Alkalihalophilus pseudofirmus: one gene and its partner. The protein of the gene in region 2 interacts with the protein of the main gene of each other region in a pairwise test. Links are inferred from orthologs where the notes say so. Each region holds a gene or a part of one and is shown on either strand. Other genes may lie near its edges. The genes, in order: asd and def.

The links.
Region 1: the proteins of def (region 2) and asd interact in binary tests that used the Escherichia coli proteins (3 or more experiments, as listed by UniProt). The link is inferred for Alkalihalophilus pseudofirmus from one-to-one orthologs.

What each region holds. Positions count from the first base shown.
Region 1 is NZ_CP117835.1:2,534,151-2,542,280, forward strand. The notes cover bases 2,852-5,765. They hold asd (aspartate-semialdehyde dehydrogenase), read right to left. Parts: upstream 4,875-5,765; coding sequence 3,828-4,874; downstream 2,852-3,827. Other genes in these bases: dapG (aspartate kinase), read right to left, coding at 2,852-3,812; dpaB (dipicolinate synthase subunit B), read right to left, coding at 5,028-5,621; dpaA (dipicolinic acid synthetase subunit A), read right to left, coding at 5,693-5,765. Also shown: PQ478_RS13585 (ribonuclease J), read right to left, coding at 1-1,339; dapA (4-hydroxy-tetrahydrodipicolinate synthase), read right to left, coding at 1,671-2,546; more of dapG, read right to left, coding at 2,586-2,851; more of dpaA, read right to left, coding at 5,766-6,568; PQ478_RS13615 (YlmC/YmxH family sporulation protein), read right to left, coding at 6,759-7,001; PQ478_RS13620 (M16 family metallopeptidase), read right to left, coding at 7,087-8,130.
Region 2 is NZ_CP117835.1:2,758,866-2,766,828, forward strand. What follows is about bases 2,500-5,246. They hold def (peptide deformylase), read left to right. Parts: upstream 2,500-3,476; coding sequence 3,477-4,016; downstream 4,017-5,246. Other genes in these bases: PQ478_RS14735 (YkyA family protein), read right to left, coding at 2,500-2,915; PQ478_RS14740 (YjcZ family sporulation protein), read left to right, coding at 3,183-3,365; PQ478_RS14750 (DNA-dependent RNA polymerase subunit epsilon), read left to right, coding at 4,482-4,691; rnjA (ribonuclease J1), read left to right, coding at 4,695-5,246. Also shown: PQ478_RS14725 (alpha-ketoacid dehydrogenase subunit beta), read right to left, coding at 1-655; pdhA (pyruvate dehydrogenase (acetyl-transferring) E1 component subunit alpha), read right to left, coding at 659-1,744; more of PQ478_RS14735, read right to left, coding at 2,259-2,499; more of rnjA, read left to right, coding at 5,247-6,362; PQ478_RS14760 (potassium channel family protein), read right to left, coding at 6,397-7,062; PQ478_RS14765 (peroxiredoxin), read right to left, coding at 7,234-7,785. UniProt on the Escherichia coli protein: Removes the formyl group from the N-terminal Met of newly synthesized proteins. Requires at least a dipeptide for an efficient rate of reaction. N-terminal L-methionine is a prerequisite for activity but the enzyme has broad specificity at other positions.

The DNA of each region.
Region 1 (8,130 bases), 220 kb from region 2 along the record:
CACCTAAGCCATCGATTAAAACATTTCCAGAAGGTACTTTGCCTCCCCTTCTAGCTTGTCCTTTTGTAAACTCAATGACTTCCCCCTTATCAACAAGATAGATATGTTCTTCTTTAACCCCAACTTCAACAGCTAGAGCACGGTGCGCATGCTGCATACGGAATTCCCCATGAACAGGAACGAAGAACTTAGGTTTCATTAAGTTGAGCATCAGCTTTAACTCTTCTTGACTACCGTGGCCTGAAGCATGCACTTTTGTTTGGCCATATACGACATCTGCTCCAATGCGGTGCAATTTATCGATAATACCTGAAACAGATTGTTCATTACCAGGGATAGCCGATGCAGCGATAATAACGGTATCATGTTCTGTAATCGTTATTTGACGGTGTGCACCTTTAGCCATTCTTGTTAACGCACTCATCGGCTCGCCTTGACTGCCTGTTGTTAATATTGCTAATTGATGATCTTTGTATTTATTCACTTCATCAATCTCAATAAGGAGGTTATCTGGCATTTCTAAATAACCTAATTTTGAAGCAATGGATAACACACGAACCATGCTTTTACCGACGACAGCTAATTTGCGGTTCGCTTTAACAGCTGCATGAATAACTTGCTGAATTCGGTGAACATTTGAAGCAAAGGTGGTCACTATTATACGGCCATCTGTATGTTCAAATACTTCTGCAATTCCTTGTCCAACTTCAGTTTCAGATTTTGTCGTTCCAGGGCGCTCTGCATTCGTACTATCAGACATCAAGCAAAGAACTCCTTTAGATCCTATGGCAGCCATCTTACCGATATCTGCTTGTTTTCCATCTACCGGAGTTTGATCAAATTTAAAATCTCCCGTATGTACGACCGCTCCTTGCGACGTTTCAACACATACACCAACCGAATCAGGAATACTGTGATTCACTCGGAAAAACGAGACATTGGTTGAACCAACCTTGATTCTTGAATTTGAATCAATTAATTTTAATGTCGTTTGACGGTGTATTCCCGCTTCTTTTAACTTTTCTTCCACTAACCCTAGAGTAAGTTTTGTCCCGTAAACTGGAACATTAATTTTCTTTAATACATAACTTAAACCGCCGATATGATCCTCATGACCATGAGTTAAAATAATTCCTCTAACACGGTCTTTTTGTTCGACCAAATAAGATACATCAGGAATGACAATGTCTACTCCCAACATATCATCATCTGGAAACATTAATCCTGCATCAACGACGATAATATCGTCGTCTACTTCTATTCCGTACATATTTTTGCCGATTTCTCCGACTCCACCTAAGGCAAAAACACGTACTTTCTCTGTCTGTTGCTTTGACACTTGGCGTTCCTCCTAAACAATAAAATAAACGATATATGCATTAAGAAAGGAATCTCATCTGCATAAAACAAGCAAATAAATTCTTTCTAATACGCTATTAATATAATGATTTCACTTAAACTAATGGTTGGAATTAACATGAGCTCTGTGCTGTGAGCCACTCTAACCCTTTAACATAATTGGTTCCGAATACAGAAAAAAGCATATATTTAATCTTGTGCTCTTAACAACCCGTACGAATCACTTGAAATCAGTATACCTTATTCATGAAATGAAACACAAGACTGAACTTCCTTTACTACCAAAATCATGTAATAAAAAAAGCCTAACCTTAAAGGTTAGACTCTTCAATCGTTGTTTTTACAACGTACTGTTCTTGCGCTGTTAGAGGAACCAAAGGAAGTCTCACGCCGCCTGTATCCAATCCGCATACTTGTAAAGCATATTTTACACAAGTTGGATTTGGCGCATGAAACATGGCTTTCATTACAGGTAAAAGTTTTCGGTGAATATCACCTGCTTTCACTACATTCCCAGCTATAAATGATTGAATCATTTGCTGCATTTGTTTACCAGCCACGTGAGAAACAACCGAGACGATCCCATCAGCGCCGATGGCTAATGCAGGAATCGTAAGTGAATCATCACCGCTGTAAACAAAAAAATCCTCAGCCGTTCCTTCGATAATAGCGGCCATTTGCTCCAAATCGCCACTCGCTTCTTTTACTGCTGTAATGTTCTCTATTTCTGATAGCCTAATTACGGTTTCAGCTTCTAAATTGACAGAGGTTCTCCCTGGCACATTATAGAGCATAACAGGCAGTTTTGTAGATGCGGCCACAGCATGAAAATGATCATACAATCCTTGCTGTGAAGGCTTATTATAGTATGGTGTTACAAGCATAACACCATCCACGCCGGCCTCAGCTGCTTCTTTTGTTAATTTAATTGTTTGAGCCGTGTTATTGCTGCCAGTTCCAGCAATAACAGCGGCTCTTTTATTTACGTGTTTCACAGCCAAATGAAACAACGAAATTTTTTCTTCTTTTGTAAGCGTAGGGGATTCGCCAGTAGTACCAGCAATCACCAACGCATCTGTCCCACGGTCAAGCAAATAATCAATCAGCTTTCGTGTTTTATCAAAATCAACATTACCTAACGAATCAAACGGAGTGACCATAGCCGTCCAAACATGGCCAAAATCCATAATGCCCAACTCCTTACAAGAGCAATACTAGCTGACCCATTACAGTTGCTTATTCCCTGCTTCTTCTAAATGGAACATGTAATGTAGTGCATTAACCGCTTTTTTCATATCTTCTTCTTTGACGAGTATCCAGATCGTTGTATGAGAGTCGGCCGATTGCAGTATTTGGATGTTTTCACGCGACAAGGCTCCAACAATTTTAGCCGTTACCCCAGGCACACCGCTCATTCCTGCACCTACCGCAGAAACTTTTGCACAATGCCTTTGAACTTCAGGCTCATATCCCATTTCTTTTAAAATTAACAGAGCACGGTCAGCTACTTCATCAGACACTGTGTAGACGACCCCTCTTGGATTAATATTAATAAAATCAACACTGATCTTCTCATTGGCCATAGCCTTAAATACTTTCTCTTGAAGATCAAACTGCCCATCTTTAGCCAGCACTTTAATTTGCGTGATGTTTGACAGATGAGCAATCCCCGTTATCGTTCTGTCTTGAACATCCTGTGCTGCCTTATCGGAAAGCATAGATGTAACAAGCGTACCTCGGCTTTGTGAATGGGTAGAACGAATATGAATAGGGATTTTAGCCTGCATGGCAATTTCTACTGCACGCGGATGAATCACTTTTGCCCCTTGATACGCCATATTACAGATTTCATTGTAAGTCATCGTATCAAGCGCTCTTGCATCTGAGACGATTCTCGGATCTGCTGTCATGACCCCTTCAACGTCTGTGAAAATATCGACCCATTCAGCTCCTACTGCAGCTCCAAGAGCAGTGGCAGACGTATCACTTCCACCACGCCCTAGTGTCGTAATTTCCCCTGTTTTAGATTGACCCTGGAATCCAGCAACAACCACTACATCCTTCGTTTCTAAAAGCTTCTTAAGGTGATCCGAACGCATTTCAAGGATTTTAGCACTTGTAAAATCATCATTTGTTCTAAAGCCAGCCTGAGCACCTGTTAAGGCCATTGCGTTAGCTCCAAGCTCATTGATCAGCTCTGTGAATACGACAGATGAAATGACTTCCCCGCATGAAACCAGAAGGTCCTGTTCCCGTTTTGATATATGGTTAGAATCAACCAGCCCAAGAAGAGTATCTGTTGCATAAGGTTCACCTTTTCGTCCCATAGCAGATACTACAACAATCACTTTGTAGCCTTCCTGAACAGATTTCATCACATGCTGCGCTGCTTTTTTTCGAACCTCCTCATCTCTAACAGAGGTTCCTCCAAATTTTTGAACGATAATCTTCATAAGCCACCTACTCTTCTACGATAACAGTTGTAATTTTACTAAGCTCTCAGCAATTTGAACTGAATTCCATGCAGCACCTTTAATAAGGTTATCTGAAACAACCCACATGTGGTAACCATTATCACGATCAAGATCGCGACGGATACGGCCGACAAATACATCTTCCCTGCCGACACAATCAGCAGCCATCGGATAGACTTGATTTGCTGGATCATCTTGAAGGGTAACACCTGGAGCTGTTTTTAATAATTCCTTTAACTCCTCTACAGTTGCGCCGCTTTTTTCTGTCTCAATGTATACAGATTCAGAATGTCCTGTTTCAATCGGAAGACGTACACAAGTAGCCGCAACCTCTAGCGATTCCATATGCATAATTTTCTTTGTTTCATTAATCATTTTCATTTCTTCAAATGTATAGCCATTCTCTTGGAATAAATCAATTTGCGGAACAGCGTTAAATGCAATTTGATAATGCTTTTTATCTCCGCCAACCGGAAGTATTTCAGGAGTGAATTCTTCTCCATTTAAAATAGATTGTGTTTGGCTCTTCATTTCTTCAATAGCTTCAAGCCCTGCCCCAGATACCGCTTGATAAGTAGACACAACTACTTTTGTTAAGCCATACTGTTTACGGATCGGCTCAAGCGCTACAACCATTTGAATGGTAGAGCAGTTAGGGTTGGCAATAATTCCGTTGTGATTACGAAGATCTTCTTCATTTACTTCAGGCACAACAAGCGGAACATCGGCATCCATTCTAAATGCACTTGTATTGTCAACAACAATAGCACCACGCTTTACGGCTTCTGGTGCGAGTGCTTTTGATACAGACCCTCCAGCACTAAATAGAGCAACGTGAACTCCTTCAAAAGATTCAGGAGTAGCCTCTTCTACGATATATGTTTCACCTTTAAAAGTGATTTCTTTACCAGCTGAACGCTTGGATGAAAGTAAAGTTAATTTCCCAATTGGAAAATTGCGCTCCTCTAATGTTTTTAGCATTTGTTGTCCGACCGCACCTGTTGCACCTACAACAGCTACATGATAGTTTGATGTTGTCATTTGTGTAGTTCCCCTTCCTGCGTTCATAAGTTTAATAGATTACGTTATCTTGACGCGATTGAACTGATTATAGCACAATAAATTCAACTTTTCGTCAATTTCCTCTATTAAACTTTAAGGGAAATCATTCATTTGTGCAACTTCGTCTAATCGCTAATCTTTGAATTTTTCTACCAGCACAGGCTGATACTGTACGCCAGCTAAGGCAGACTCCACTGTATCCACTAATGCTTCCATTCTAGCAACAAGCGAGTTAGGTTTTTTAACAGGATCGTCCTGCCCGAATGGAATAAAGTAAATATTTTTCGTTGCCATTAAACGCATGATATTTACACCGTTAAGTCCGAGGGCATCATTTGTTGATATGCCAAGAACAACAGGGTTTCCATTTCTAAGTGTTGCTTTAGCTCCCATTAATACAGGGGAATCTGTTAATGCATTAGCAAACTTACTCGTTGAATTACCTGTAATAGGTGCGACAACCATACAATCAAGCGGAGTTTTCGGACCAAATGGTTCCGCCTTTACTATTGAATTAACAATCGGTTCTGAAGTGATTTCTTTAATTTTGGTTAACCAGTCTGCACTGTCCCCAAATTTCGTATCAGTAGATTCGACTGTATATGTGACAAAAGGTGTTACTTTTGCCCCTAGGTCTACCAGCTTTTGCATTTCTGGCAGTACAGCATCATACGTACAATGAGATCCTGTTAAACCAAATCCTATATGCTTTCCTTTTAAAGACATATGAACCCTCCTCAACAATTATAAAAAGCTTCGGGATGTTTTCTTAAATAGGTGAACCTTCTTTTGTTTTTCTAATCTTCTTGCAAGAGATCTGAAAGTACATTGGCTAATATTTTCCCAGCCGTTTTAGGGGCGACAATTCCTGGGAGACCTGGTGCAAGCAGTGCTTTCATCCCTCTCTTTTCAGCATACCTAAAGTCCGTCCCCCCTGGCTTTGAGGCTAGATCAATAATAAGAGCGTGCAGCGGCATCTCTGCGAGAACCTTTGCAGTAATGATTAATTCGGGAACGGTGTTAATGCATATATCTACATCTGCTAATTCTTCTTTTAAGTGATCGGTATGAAAAGGCGTTAATCCCATTTCTGTGATTCTTGCTAGTTGATGTGACTCGTTTGCCCCAACTTTAACATTTGCACCTAGGGCATCAAATGTTCTCGCTACAGACATTCCTACTCGACCTAATCCTATAACAGCTACACACGCACTATGGATCGTAATATCCGTATGTTGTATTGCCATCATAATGGTTCCTTCTGCAGTAGGAATCGAGTTATAAATAGCTATATCATCTCTATCCATTAATTTAACAAGTCTTCGTTTCGCTTTTTTTACGTATTGATTAAGGGTGTCATTTGTGATCCCTGAAAAAATGGTGCAATGCTGAGGTGTTTGACTGAACATCTCGGGTGTTAATGTTACTTTTTCATTCGAGAAAATGGTTTCAATTTCCCCTTCATTGTTCATTCCGCTTACCGGAAGCAAGATCGCATCGACTTTATTCCACTTCACATCATCAATCGATTGCTTGGATGCCCCTATATAACCATCATCTAATTGGTCAAAACCAACTAATGAAAGCTTTGCATCCAGCGTTGATAATTTGCGAATAATCTCAAGCTGTCTTGCGTCACCCCCGATGACGACTATTACTTTACCCGTTAACATCAGCGTCCCTGCCCCTTTCCTAAAGTAGCCTTCGCCCCCACATGTCGTCAGTTTTATATACGTTGGAGGGAGTAACAGTATCTGAATTGATTCACGATAGCATATGTATAAACTTGATAATGGGTGAATAAAGGGAGTGATTTAAAAGACATGACTCAAACAAAAAAACACACTGCCTATCTGCAGTGTGTTAATCAGGAAAACCCATATCTATGATAATCATATCTTGACCAATCTTTTTAATTTGATTCCAATATACCGTCACTTCTTTTTCTTTTTTACCAAATCCAAACCATTTCATCGTCGGTACAATAAACGCTTCAATTTCTCCCGTTTCCTCATTAATCAGTAGGTCTGTCTGACCTAGGATTCCCATGCGTTCTCCTTTTTGGTAATCAATGATTTCTTTGTTGCTGATCTCACTTAGCCGCATGCTCTTCCTCCGTTCTCTAAGGGTTTATGATAGTATATGAGAACGGCAATTAAAATAGACCAGCTATATAGCTGGTCTATCTCGCTTAGGCTCTTAACGATTTAGGAACTTCTCCGGTTGAACTAATAAGTGAAATAGCAGGTTCAGTGGAAAGCAGTGATTGAGCAAGACGATTAACATTTTCTAATGTAACATTATTGATCTCAGCTAAAATATCGTCTAACGTGCGATGGCGCTTTAACATCAACTCATTTTTACCGTTTCTGCTCATTCTTGAATTGGTACTTTCTAAACTTAGCATTAAGCTTCCTTTTAATTGTTCTTTCCCATTTTGAAGTTCTTTTTCATTCATTCCTGCTTCACACAGTCGGCTTGTTGTCTGATTAAGGGCAACTACCAGCTCATCTAATTGCTCTAATGCCGTACCTGCATAGACGGTCAACATACCGCTGTCTTGATAGGAGGAATGGTAAGAAAATACGGAATAACATAATCCACGCTTTTCTCTAATTTCTTGGAACAGGCGGCTGCTCATGCTGCCTCCTAGTAAGTTATTTAGCAGAATTAAGGAATAGACATCTTTATTGCCAATTTCTAAACCAGGATAAGCAAGACATAAATGTGCTTGTTCCGTTTCCTTTTTACGTGTAATCAACTCCGATTGAAAGCGTGGTGCACTGGCTTCATATTGATAAGTTGTTGGTTTAACCTCTTTGAAAATATCTTTGATCGATTGAATGACCTCATCCGTTATATTTCCTGCAATAGAAATGACCACATGGTCTCCAGTATAGTAACGGTCCATGTAAGAACGTAGCGCCTCTTCATCGAATGTTTTAAGAGTCTCTTGTGTTCCTAAAATAGGATAGCCTAATGAATGTTCACCATAAGCCGCCTTACTTAAGAGATCATGTACAATATCATCAGGAGTATCATCCACCATTTTTATTTCTTCAAGCACGACATTTCTTTCTTTTTGAAGCTCTTTCGCCTCAAATTCAGAGTTGAAGAACATGTCCGATAATACATCTACAGCAATCGGTGCATGCTCATCCAGCACTTTTGCATAATAGCACGTATATTCTTTTGAGGTAAATGCATTCACTTGACCGCCGATTTTATCAAATGC
Region 2 (7,963 bases):
TTAGAGAAGAGTGAACCATCGCGCCGTATGTGATAATAGAAACATCTTTACCTTCACGCTTCACATCAGCTTTACCTAATTCAATTGTGTACTCCTCTTCAGGAACTTCTCCACGGAATGAACGATAAAGTTTCATGTGCTCTAAGTAAACAACTGGATCGTTATCACGGATCGCAGAAATTAATAATCCTTTTGCATCGTATGGAGTTGAAGGAATAACCACTTTTAAACCAGGAGTTTGAGCCATAAGTCCTTCTAAGCTGTCTGCGTGCATTTCAGGCGTTTTTACTCCACCGCCAAATGGTGAACGTACAGTAATTGGTGCATGCTGCTTACCTGCTGTACGGTAACGAAGTCTGTTCATTTGACCTGCGATTGAATCGAATACTTCAAACACGAAACCAAAGAATTGTACTTCCATTACCGGACGGAAACCAGTAAGACCAAGACCAATAGCCAAACCACCAATACCAGACTCAGCAAGAGGTGTATCGAATACGCGCTCTTCACCGAATTCTTTTTGTAAGCCTTCAGTCGCACGGAAAACCCCACCGTTTTGACCAACGTCTTCTCCAAACACAAGAACATCTTCGTTATTCTTAAGCTCATTACGCATAGCATCCGTAATCGCTTGGATCATTGTCATTTGTGCCATCGCTTACTTCGACTCCTTTGCTGTGTACTCTTCCATTTGTTCACGAAGGTTAGCTGGAAGCTCTTCAAACATAAAACCAATTAAGTCAGTGACTTTTTGTTTTGGAGTGCTGTCCGCTTTCTTCATTGCATCTTTAATATCTTCTTTTGCTTTATCTACAACTTCATTCTCTTGCTCTTCTGTCCATAACCCTTTACCTTCTAGGAATTTACGGAAACGTACTAATGGATCCTTTTTTGTCCACTCATCATCAAGATCTGAAGAACGGTAACGAGTAGGATCGTCACCAGCCATTGTATGTGGACCATAACGATATGTCATTGTTTCAATAAGTGTTGGACCATCACCAGCTAATGCACGCTCACGAGCTTGTTTTGTTGCAGCATAAACAGCAAGTACATCCATACCATCAACTTGAATTCCTTCAATACCAGCAGCTACTGCTTTTTGAGCAATCGTCTTAGCAGCAGATTGCTTTTCAACTGGTACAGAAATTGCAAAACGGTTATTTTGAACGATAAATACAGCAGGAGCGTTATATGCACCAGCAAAGTTCATTCCTTCGTAGAAGTCACCTTGAGATGCACCGCCGTCACCTGTGTAAGTGATCGCAATGTTATTTTTCTTTTTACGTTTAAGGCCTAATGCCACACCAGCTGTTTGAATGATTTGAGCACCGATGATAATTTGAGGCACCATAATATTCAAGCCATCAGGAATCTCACCGCCGCCATAGTGTCCGCGTGACCATAAGAATGCTTGGTGTAATGGAAGACCGTGGAATACAATTTGCGGAATATCACGGTAACCTGGAAGGATCCAATCCTCTTTATCAAGCGCAAATTGAGAACCAAGCATTGAAGCTTCTTGACCAGCAACTGGTGCATAGAAACCTAAACGCCCTTGACGGTTTAATGAGATTGCACGTTGGTCCCAAATACGTGTATAAACCATACGCTTCATAATCTCTTGCAGCTCTTCATCACTTAGTTCAGGCATTGCAGCTTCGTTAACAATTTCGCCTTCTTCGTTTAAAATCTGAAACGTTTCAAATTGATTTTCAACTTGCTCTAACGTTTTTGTACTCATCTACCTTCACCTCTACCTTTCTTTTAGCAAATTCACACAATCGTGAATATAGTCTTCATCTGAAACAGTCTTGTTGATTATCTCTTCGGCAAAACTCTTCATTAGGATACCCATTCATAGAAGTTAAATAACCTTCTTTTGTATGAATAAAACGTTTTTCTAGAAAGTTTTTCGGGTATATATGTAGTTTTTGTCGAATTATGTAACTTTTCACGATTGCTTAATCAATATAGATAAGCTAACACGTCTCCTGTATTAGTCTAATCTAAATCAAATTAATACAATTATTCTTTCGGAATTAAGTCTACAACACTAAATCTAAATCCGTCAATCCTTTTGTTTATCGTTTTCTTTGCATATTTTTTCACAAACATTTCGTTCTACTAAAAAAACTGTGTTATAGGTCAATCGTCAAAAGAATAATACAGATACCCCTTTCCACCTTATAATCATTCTTGTTAAAGGCGTTTCATCGCCCTTGCTTTTGAAACAAGAAAAAAAGCGAACTAAAAGTTCACTCTTCATACTGAACTTCTAACTCCGCTTTTTCATAGAAATCTCGTTTTAATTGATTGTACTTTTGTGTATGTTCATTAAAGCTTTCTTTGTATTGTTCTACCACTTCATATTGCTCATTTACTGTGTTTATCTGCGCTTGAAGCTCATCTATTGATAACTCTTCATCCTTTAACAGCTCAAACAACGTACGATCCTCACCCATTGCTTCTATGTAATTTGTATATAAACCATGATACGCATCAAATCGATTATTCATTTCTTCTTCTAAACGAGTAACAAGCTCGACTAATTCTTCTTGATCCAACTCAGTTGCTGCTTCATTGATCCGGTCAAATTCCTCTTTGCTTTGTTCAATACTTTCTTTTTCCTCTTCTATGAGCTCTTCTCTTTGTTCAATAGATGTTATTGCTTCATCTGCAAGCTGCTCAATCTCAACTAAATCATCTGTCCCCATCGTAATCATTTGTTCATACAGCTCATATTCTTTTTCTTCCGCTTCTTGAAGTGCTTGTTGATTTGATACAAATGGTTCTTCTAGTTCGACTGCACTCTCTAAATGTTCATAAATCGTTTCAGTCGCACTGCTGCCACACCCAGCAAGCAGCCCAACCGCTATTGCTAACGAAACAAATCCGTATCTTTTCCTAAACATAAATCCGGTTTCCCCCTAACCTATTAACTGTCTTTAGCTACCTAAAACAGTATATGAACCGACAATAAATAACAAGTGTTAACCATTGTGGAAATAACATCTAATTAAACTCTATGTCCAAAAAATATAGTTATGTGCCTGTATTTTAGTTTTTTTAATCTTTTTTTGAAAAATGGGCATTCATCCAACCACCCACCTAGGTTCTGCATAGAGTAGATAGTGAGTCGCACCTGATGCGATGGCTTTCAACAAAAAGGAGGAATTCAAATGTACGGATACAATTATGGCGGTCAAGGTTGTTACGATCCATGTGGATACGGTTATGGTGCACCAGTAGCAGGTTATGCAGGTGGCGGATGCGGTAAAGGCTTCGCGTTAATCGTAGTATTATTCATCCTATTGATTATCGTGGGTGCGTCTCGCTTTGGTCACGGCGGACACTGCTGCTAATTAGTACAACGAGAGTGAGCCTTGTGCTTGCTCTTTTTTCTTTCAAAATAACTTGCTATTTCAGTTTATTCTTCTTAAAGTAAGAATAGAAATAAAAGGAGTGATACATACATGCTTACGATGAAGGATGTAGTCCGTGAGGGACATCCCGTATTAAGAGAAGTTGCTAAAGAAGTTCCTCTTCCTGCTTCAAAGGAAGATAAAGAAACATTGCAGCGCATGCTTGACTTTGTCATCAATAGTCAAGACCCGGAGCTTTCAGAGAAATATCAATTACGTCCAGGTGTCGGGATCGCTGCCCCTCAAATCGGCATCGCAAAAAGAATGTTTGCTGTTCATGTTGCTGATGACAATGACAATTTATACAGTATGGGGTTATTTAATCCGAAGATTATAAGCCATTCTGTTGAAGAAACGCATCTAGAAAGCGGCGAAGGGTGCTTATCAGTTGACCGTGACATACCTGGGATTGTTCCAAGATATGCCAGGATCACTGTTAAAGGAACCAATCTTGACGGAGAGGAAGTTACCTTACGTCTTCGCGGGCTTGTTTCCATTGTTTTTCAACATGAAATGGACCATTTAAACGGAATTATGTTTTATGATCGAATAGAAGGTTTTAAAGACCCATTTAAAAAAGAATTACCATAAAAGGATGCTCAACCCGGGCTTCCTTTTTTTCTTTTTCTTCTTTAATCCAATGGCAGGATTACCTCTCCCATATTTTACCTCGAAAAACAATAATTCGACGACACATACTAAAGGTATAAAAATATATCGATTGGCGCTTCGTTCGTCAAACAAGAACTAAAGGAGGACCTATTATGTTAAAGCGTATTCGTAAAAAACTGCTTAAAGGCTGTCGTCATCTTTTACCAAAAAATCGTTTGTTGGAAGTATAACTCTTTTTTATTCTGACGAGAATGACATGAATGACTGGTTAAGGATTAGACAAGCCATTTATGTCTATTTTCCATAGATGAAAATATCGTTTAGAATTCAACGTTTGGTTCTTTGCATTTACTTGGCTGATGCTACTTTAAAAGAAAAACATGAAAAAGAGCGGCATTTGCTTTATAATGAAAATATAACCAACGTTAAGGAGAGGTTTTATTTATGATTTTTAAAGTATATTTCCAAAAGAACTTTCACCAAGTTCCAGTGCGTGAATTAACAGAAACTATTTATGTCGAAGGTGAATCAGAATCCGATGTACGTAAAAAACTCGTACCTCGTGAATATAATATTGAATTCGTTACACCTGTCTCTGGGGCATATCTTGAGTATGAAAAACAACATGAAGACTTTAAAGTGGAGTCTATCTAACAAATGAAACAAATGAAAAACAATCAAACAGCTGTATTTGCATTAGGCGGATTAGGTGAGATCGGTAAGAATACCTATGCTGTGCAGTTTCAGGATGAAATTATTCTTATTGATGCCGGAATAAAGTTTCCAGAGGACGAGCTTCTTGGTATTGATTACGTAATTCCTGATTATTCTTTCTTAGTAAAAAATGAAGATAAAATTAAAGGCCTTTTTATTACTCACGGACACGAAGACCATATCGGTGGAATCCCTTATTTATTAAGAGCTGTTAATATCCCAATTTATGGCGGTAAGCTTGCTCTTGGTTTATTAAAAGGTAAACTTGAAGAACATGGGTTATTACGTAAAGCTAAACTTCATGAAATCCATGAAGATCAAGTGGTTAAGTTCACCAAAACTTCTGTTACATTTTTTAGAACAACGCATAGTATCCCAGACTCATACGGAATTGTCGTGAAGACACCTCCAGGAAATGTTGTTCACACAGGGGATTTCAAATTCGACTTTACACCTGTAGGAGAACCAGCCAACTTAACTAAGATGGCAAAGATCGGTGAAGAAGGTGTTCTTTGTTTATTATCTGATAGTACAAACAGTGAAATTCCTGAATTTACAATGTCGGAGCGTAAAGTTGGCGAAAGTATCGATTCCATCTTCAGAAAAGTCGATGGCCGCGTAATCTTTGCTACATTCGCTTCAAACATTCATCGATTGCAGCAAGTGGTTGAAGCTTCAGTGGAGCACGGTAGAAAAGTAGCGGTGTTTGGACGCAGCATGGAAAATGCTTTGACAATCGGCCAAGAGCTTGGTTACATTAAAGCTCCTAAAAATACCTTCATTGAACCTTCGCAGTTAAACAAACTGCCAGACAATCAAGTTACGATTTTATGTACAGGTTCACAAGGAGAACCAATGGCAGCTCTTTCAAGAATTGCTTTTGGGACGCACCGTCAAATTCAAATTATTCCTGGAGATACAGTTGTGTTTTCTTCTTCCCCTATCCCAGGTAATACATTGAGCGTGAGTAAGACAATTAATCAACTTTACCGTGCTGGCGCAAACGTGATTCACGGAGCATTAAGTGATATTCACACGTCAGGTCATGGCGGGCAAGAAGAGCAAAAATTAATGCTTCGCTTAATGAAGCCGCAATATTTCATGCCGATCCACGGAGAATACCGCATGTTAAAAATGCATGTGAAACTAGCAACGGATTGCGGTGTGGAAGAAAAGAACTGCTTTATTATGGATAATGGTGATGTATTAGCTATTCACCCTAATGAGGCTGGTATTGTAGGGAAAATCCCATCTAGCTCAGTCTATGTAGATGGAAACGGTATTGGTGATATTGGCAACATTGTATTGCGTGATCGTCGAATTCTTTCTGAGGAAGGACTTGTCGTTGTAGTAGTAAGTCTGGATATGAAAGAATTCAAGGTGACGGCGGGGCCAGACATTATTTCACGCGGATTTGTGTACATGCGTGAATCCAGTGACTTAATACATGAAGCTCAAAAGCTGCTAAGCAAGCACCTTGATGAGGTCATGGCAAGAAAAACATCGCAATGGTCCGAAATTAAAAATGAAATGACAGATCTTTTAGGACCGTTTTTATATGAGAGAACAAAACGTAAACCAATGATCTTACCAATTATTATGGAAGTGTAAGAAAGTACGAGCGGATATCAAATGATATCCGCTTTTATTTGGTATCATCAAACATCTGTTCAAACCTCTTAATATCTTCATCTGCTCCAAGCACAATAAGAAGGTCATCTTGCTGTATCAATTGGTCTGCTTTAGGTGAAACAATCATTTCTGCTCCACGCTTTATAGCCATTACATTACAGCCGAACGAAGCCCGCACATTTAACTCGACAAGTGTTTTTGCATGCATTTTACTTCCAGCAAACATCTCTATAATACTATACTTATCAGAGACTTCTAGATAATCAAGTACGTTTTTAGACATCAAATGATGAGCGATTCTAGCACCCATATCTCTTTCCGGGTGGACAATCCTCTCTGCTCCTATTTTTACGAGCACTTTTTCATGATAATCATTTTGTGCTTTAACTGTGATATGCTCTACCCCTAATTCATCGAGAATCAGTGTTGTTAAAATACTAGCTTGAATATTATCACCAATCGCAACAATGACATGTTCAAAATTACGTATTCCGAGATGCCTTAATGCTTGTTCATCAGTCGAATCAGCCACTACCGCATGGGTCACTACATCACGATATTGATTGACTTTTGCTTCACACTGATCAATCGCTAACACTTCTACTCCTTGTTCAATAAGAGCACAACAAACGCTCCCTCCAAAACGCCCCAAACCAATGACAGCAAATTGCCTCTTCATACATCACCTCCAATAGGACCTATCTCATCATATTTTCCAGGCAAAATAAAAAGACCTCTTTGAAGAGAGGTCTTTAGCATGACTATTCTTTTGTCTCTAACACACGATTATTTGTGGAATAAGCGAAAAAAAGTCTAACATGAAAGCTAAATCATCATTATGGTTTAAATCTTATAATGAAAGTGTTTTCTGACCAGGCTTCCAATTTGCTGGACAGAGTTCCCCTGTTTGCAGTGCTTGCAGGACACGTAGGGTTTCATCTACATCTCGACCGACATTGTTATGATTTACAACTGAATACATTAACTCTCCCTCTGGACTTATGATGAATAGACCCCGAAGAGCAATCCCTTCTTCTTCAATCAGCACACCATATTCACGCGATACTATATGATTTGTATCTGCCGCTAATGGATATTTCAACTCGCCAAGACCATTATCATCACGCGAGGTGTTGATCCATGCTTTATGAGTATGAATGGTATCAGTTGATACACCAATTATTTCAGCATCTAAGTCATCAAATTTCTCGTATCGATCACTTAAAGATATAATTTCTGTCGGACAAACATGCGTAAAGTCCATTGGGTAAAAGAAAAGCACGGTCCACCTATCATCTTTCATATTATCTTCAAGGCTTACTTTAGAAAATTCTTTGTTTGGCATCACCGCATCCATTTCAAATCGCGGGGCTTGCTTTGCAACCATACGCTTATCTGACATATGTAGTACCTCCTAAAAATAGTTGAACTTTTTATTCATTTTTATGACAACAAAAACACTAAACAATAGTTGAATAAACTATTATAACCATAACCCTTAAACGCTGACTCTTTACTATTTTCACCCGTAAGTAAACGAATCATTCACGCTCTTGCCTACACCTGCTGTATGAATATTT